2 linked regions of the Desulfovibrio desulfuricans genome follow. The protein of the gene in region 1 interacts with the protein of each later gene in a pairwise test. Links are inferred from orthologs where the notes say so. Each region holds a gene or a part of one and is shown in the gene's direction. Other genes may lie near its edges.

The links. Proteins that work in one complex are often made in the same cells at the same time.
Region 2: the proteins of rpe (region 1) and eno interact in binary tests that used the Escherichia coli proteins (3 or more experiments, as listed by UniProt). The link is inferred for Desulfovibrio desulfuricans from one-to-one orthologs.

Annotation. Positions count from the first base shown.
Region 1 is NZ_JANFYZ010000013.1:32,148-34,910, reverse strand. The notes cover bases 1-2,752. They hold rpe (ribulose-phosphate 3-epimerase), read left to right. Parts: upstream 1-892; coding sequence 893-1,612; downstream 1,613-2,752. Other genes in these bases: tkt (transketolase), read left to right, coding at 1,624-2,752; NE637_RS12845 (MerR family transcriptional regulator), read left to right, coding at 433-786; pheT (phenylalanine--tRNA ligase subunit beta), read left to right, coding at 1-354. Outside these bases: more of tkt, read left to right, coding at 2,753-2,763. UniProt on the Escherichia coli protein: Catalyzes the reversible epimerization of D-ribulose 5-phosphate to D-xylulose 5-phosphate.
Region 2 is NZ_JANFYZ010000004.1:300,492-303,481, reverse strand. Bases 12-2,990 are described here. They hold eno (phosphopyruvate hydratase), read left to right. Parts: upstream 12-839; coding sequence 840-2,141; downstream 2,142-2,990. Other genes in these bases: folD (bifunctional methylenetetrahydrofolate dehydrogenase/methenyltetrahydrofolate cyclohydrolase FolD), read left to right, coding at 2,331-2,990; NE637_RS07165 (type III pantothenate kinase), read left to right, coding at 12-707. Also shown: more of NE637_RS07165, read left to right, coding at 1-11. UniProt on the Escherichia coli protein: Catalyzes the reversible conversion of 2-phosphoglycerate (2-PG) into phosphoenolpyruvate (PEP). It is essential for the degradation of carbohydrates via glycolysis.

The DNA of each region.
Region 1 (2,763 bases):
GCTGAAATGAACCTCGACATCCTGCGCGAACTGCACGATGCCGCTACTGTGCGCTTTGCGCCCCTACCGGTGTATCCGCCGGTGCGGCGCGACATTACCGTGACCGCCGGGCCAAGCCTCAAGGTGGCCGACATCACTGCTCACGTGCAGGGGCTCAAACTGGCCCTGCTGGACGACGTGGCCCTCGTGGACTGCTTTGAACCCAAGACGGAGCAGGGCGGGGAGCCCGTGCGCAACCTGACCTTCCGGCTCACGTTCCGCCATGCGGAGCGTACTCTCAAGGACACGGAAGTGGACAAGGAGCGGGAGAAGGTGGCACAGTCGCTTGTAAGCGCTCTGGGCGTGAAAATTTAACACAGTGCGCGCAGGCCCGGCTTTTTCGGGCCTGCGCAATTCCGGCACATTTTCAGAGAGTGTCAGGAGGGGTATGACATGTCGGACCACACGCCCGACAATACCTACCGCATAGGTGAGGTCGCAGAACTGCTCGACCTCAAAACCCATGTGTTGCGCTTCTGGGAAACTGAGTTTCCCCAGTTGGCGCCGCTGCGCACCGGTAAGGGGCAGCGCCTGTACACGGAAGAAAACGTGGCCCTCTTGAGGCGTATCCGGCAGTTGCTGCACGAGCAGGGCATGACCATTGAAGGCGCGCGCCGCGTACTTGCGGGCAGCGCCGTGGTGGACGAAAGCCTGCCCGAACGCGTGGCGGCGGTGCCGGACCCGGATTTTATGCGCATGCTCCAGCGGGAGTTGATCTCGCTGCGCCGCCTGCTCAGCGAAAAATAGACTGCGGCCTGCTGGCGCAACTAAATATTTCAGGGAAGGGACGCGGGGGAGGCGACCCTTTCTGTTGGTGGCCCTCCCCCGCAAACACGCTCACCCCGATATAATCATGATCTTATCGCCCTCATTGCTGTCTGCCGATTTTGCCCGTCTGGCCGAAGAGCTTGGTGACCTTGAGGCTGCCGGAGTCACCTGGCTGCATCTGGACGTGATGGACGGGGCTTTTGTGCCCAACATCACCTTTGGTCCCCCGCTGATAAAGGCTCTACGGTCTGTCAGCGGGCTTTTTTTTGACGTGCACCTCATGGTGAACGATCCGGCCCGCTATATTGCCGACTTCCACAAGGCAGGGGCAGACATGCTGGTCATCCATGCCGAGGCCGACAAACACCCGCAGCGCACCCTCACGGCCATCCGGGCCATGGGCTGCAAGGCGGGGCTTGCCCTCAACCCCGGCACGGATGTGAACGCGGCCCGCTGGCTGGCGGCGGATATGGACATGCTGCTGCTCATGAGCGTGAACCCCGGTTTTTCGGGTCAGGCATTCATCCCCGCCACGTTCGACAAAATCCGCGCGGCCCGGCAGATGCTTGACGCCAACGGCGGGGCCGAGGCGCTCATCCAGATCGACGGCGGCGTATGCCCCGAAAACACGGCCGAGCTTGTGGACGCCGGGGCGGAAGTGCTTGTGTCCGGCTCGGCCTTTTTTGGCCACAAACCTTACGACAAACGGCTTGCCGCCTTTATGGCTCCGCTTGCGGGCAGAACGCCCCGCCATGCGGAAGATGCCCTGAGACGCCGTGCCGCCAACCATATCACGCAAAAGTAGAGGAAAGAGTCATGCCCACCCGCAGACAGTGCGCCAATGCCATCCGCGCCCTTGCCATGGACGCCATTGAAAAAGCCCGCTCCGGTCACCCCGGCGCACCTCTGGGCATGGCCGACATGGCCGAAGCCCTGTGGCGTCATGGTTTCAAGCACAATCCGAGCAACCCCCGCTGGTTTGACCGCGACCGTTTTGTGCTTTCCAACGGCCATGCCTCCATGCTGCTCTATGCCTTGCTGCACCTCACGGGCTATGACCTGCCCATGGAGGAGCTGCGCAACTTCCGCCAGTGGGGAGCCAAAACCGCAGGGCACCCCGAATACGAGCCTGATCTGGGCATTGAAATGACCACCGGCCCGCTGGGGCAGGGTATTTCTTCCGCAGTGGGCATGGCACTGGCCGAGAGCATGCTGGCCGCCCGTTACAACACGCCCGAGCATAAGGTTGTGGATCACCACACCTATGTGTTCACCGGCGACGGCTGCCTCATGGAAGGCGTTTCGCACGAGGCCTGCTCCCTGGCTGGCACCTGGGGCCTGGGCAAGCTCATAGCCCTTTACGACTCCAACGGTATTTCCATTGACGGCAAGATTGACGGCTGGTTCAACGAAGACGTGGCGGGCCGTTTCCGCGCCTACCACTGGCAGGTTATCGGCCCCATCAACGGGCATGACGCCGCCGCTCTGGACGCTGCCATTGCCGAGGCCAAGGCTGACCACAGCCGCCCCAGCCTGATCATCTGCCGCACCCACATTGGCTTTGGTTCGCCCAAGGCCGATTCCGCATCCTGCCACGGCTCGCCCCTTGGCGACGATGGCATTGCAGCCACCCGCGCGGCTCTGGGCTGGACCGAAGAGCCCTTTACCGTGCCGCAGGAACTGTATTCCGCATGGGACGCGCGTGAAAAGGGCAAGGCTGCCGAGGCCGCCTGGGAGCATACCTATGCCGCCTATGCCAAGGCCAATCCCGAACTTGCCGCAGAATTTACCCGCCGTATGCGTGGTGAACTGCCCGAAGACTGGGCCTCCATTGCGCGCGGCATGATTGAAGAAGCCGTGAGCAAGGCCGAAACCACGGCAACGCGCGTGGCCTCCAAGAAAACCCTTGAATGCCTTGTGCCCCGCCTGCCCGAACTTGTGGGCGGCTCCGCCGAC
Region 2 (2,990 bases), on another replicon or contig:
CCCTGCGCACCGATACCGCCCAGTCGGCGGACAATTTTGGTCTTACCCTTCTCACTCTTTTGCAGCATGCGGGCGTTGCGCCAGCGCAACTCAAGGCCTGCGTTGCGTCTTCTGTGGCGCCCGGTTTTGACCCACTGCTGCGTGAGGCTGTGGCCCGCTATGTGGGCTGCCCCTTGCAGCGAGTGGGCAAGGAACTGCCCGTTCCGCTTGAAAACCGCTATGAACGCCCCGCGGAAGTGGGCGCGGACAGGCTGGTGGGGGCCTACGCTGCACGCCGTATGTATCCGGAAACACCTTCTCTGCTTATTGTCGATTTTGGCACGGCAGTGACCATCGACTGCGTGAGCGGCGATGCCTACATGGGCGGCCTGATATTCCCCGGCCCGCGCACGGCCCTGACCGCGCTTTCGCGCGAGGCCGCCAAGCTGCCGAGGGTCAACCTTGACGTGCGCGCCAACGAGCCTACGCCGGGCCGCAATACCACCACCAGCATCCAGCACGGTCTTGTTTTTGGTTTTGCCTGTATGGTCGAGGGCCTCACACAGCGCCTCAAGAGGCAGATGTCCGGCCCGGTCAAGGTGCTTGGCACAGGGGGCTTTGCCTCTTCCATCGCCCGAGTCAGCAACGTGTTTGATCAGGTGCTGCCCATGCTCCTGCTCGAGGGCCTGCGCAGGCTGCACTACGAAGAACCCGGCACTGACGAATAGCGCCATGAATCCAGCCCGCCTGTCAGGCGGCTCACTGACAAATTTTCTGATCGATATGATCCGCAGACCACCGGCCTTTGCCCGTGGCAAGCATTTTCGTAAACAAGCCCGCCAGGGCAAAAGGAGTAGACAATGAGCAGCATTGCTTCTGTTTATGGCCGTGAGATTCTCGATTCGCGCGGCAACCCCACTGTTGAAGTGGAAGTGACGCTGGAATCCGGTCACAGTGCCCGCGCAGCGGTGCCCTCCGGGGCCTCCACGGGCAGCCGCGAAGCCCTGGAAATGCGTGATGGCGACAAGAGCCGTTTTGGCGGCAAGGGCGTGACCAAGGCCGTTGACAACGTCAACGGCGAAATCGCCGAAGCCATTGTCGGCATGGACGTGCTGCGTCAGGTGCAGATCGACAACACCCTTATCGATCTTGATGGCACTGACAACAAATCCCGTCTTGGCGCCAACGCCATGCTGGGCGTATCCATGGCCTGCGCGCGCGTGGCTTCCGAATTTCTTGGCCTGCCGCTCTACAAGTATCTTGGCGGCATCAACGCCAAGGTGCTGCCCGTGCCCATGATGAACATCATCAACGGCGGCGCGCATGCTCCCAACAATCTGGATATTCAGGAATTCATGATCATGCCCGTGGGGGCCATGACCTTCCGTGATTCCCTGCGTATTGGCGCGGAGATTTTCCACACCCTTCAGGCAATCCTCAAGAAGGACGGCCACGTGACCAGCGTGGGCGACGAAGGCGGCTTTGCCCCCAACCTGAAGAACCATGATGAAGCCTTTACCTACATCATCAAGGCCATTGAAGAAGCGGGTTACAACCCCGGTTCCGAAGTGGCTCTGGCCATCGACGCGGCGGCCAGCGAATTTTATAAGGACGGCAAGTACGTGCTTGGCGGCGAAGGCAAAACCTTCAACAATGCCGAAATGAGCGACTGGCTGGCCGAATTCACCCAGAAGTACCCCCTCATCTCCATCGAAGACGGCATGGCCGAAAGCGATTGGGACGGCTGGGGCATGCTGACCGCCTCTCTGGGCGACCACATCCAGCTGGTGGGCGACGACGTGTTCGTGACCAACCCCGGCATTCTGGCCGAGGGCATTGATCAGGGCGTGGGTAACTCCATCCTTATCAAGCTCAACCAGATCGGCACGGTTACGGAAACCCTGGACACCATCGAAATGGCCAAGGAAGCTTCGTACAGCACCGTTGTTTCGCACCGCTCCGGCGAAACCGAGGACAGCTTCATTGCCGACCTCGCCGTGGGCGTCAACGCCGGGCAGATCAAGACCGGTTCACTTTGCCGCTCCGAACGCATGGCCAAGTACAACCAGTTGCTGCGCATTGAAGAAGAGCTGGACGATGATGCGGACTTCTTCGGCCCCATCATGGCCGAATACTATCTCCAGGCAGAAGACGAAGACTAGGTTTCTCCGCCCGCAGGTCAGGCCGCGCTACGGCAGGGTCTGCGGGCTTTTCACAAGCTGATCGCGTATGGACCTCCAACCCGCGCGCAACCATATTGGAAGGGCGCGGGTACCACCAGCGACCGTCGCACCGGCCGGGCGCGGCGGTCGCCCTGTTTGCGGCGGCTATCTTATTTTTTGGAGTTTGACATGATCTTGATTGACGGCAAAAAAACCGCCGCCGACATCCGGGCGGAGCTTGGCGCGGAAGTGGCCGCCGCACGTGCCGAGGGCCATCGTGCGCCGGGCCTTGCGGTTATCCTTGTGGGCGAAGATCCTGCCTCGCAGGTCTATGTGCGCAACAAGGAACGCGCCTGCGCCGAAGCCGGTATTGTTTCCTTTCCGCACCATTTGCCCGCCACCACCAGCCAGCAGGATCTGCTGCAACTCATTGGCGAGTGCAACGCCAATCCAGCTGTGGACGGCATCCTGCTGCAACTGCCCCTGCCCAAGGGGCTGGACGCGCAGGAATGCCTGCTGGCCATTGATCCGGAAAAGGACGTGGACGGTTTCCACCCTGTGAGCGTGGGCCGTCTTTCGCTGGGCTTGCCGGGTTTTGTCTCCTGCACGCCCGCCGGGGTCATGGAGCTGCTGCGCCGCTACGACCTGCCCACCAGCGGCAAGAAGGCCGTGGTTGTGGGCCGCTCCAACATTGTGGGCAAACCGCTGGCCATGCTGCTGGCCCGTTCTGGCCGTTTTGGCGATGCCACGGTGACCGTATGCCATTCGCGCACGCCCGATCTTGCCGAGCAGTGCCGTCAGGCCGATTTTCTGTTTCTTGCCATGGGCAGGCCCCGCTGCATCACGGGC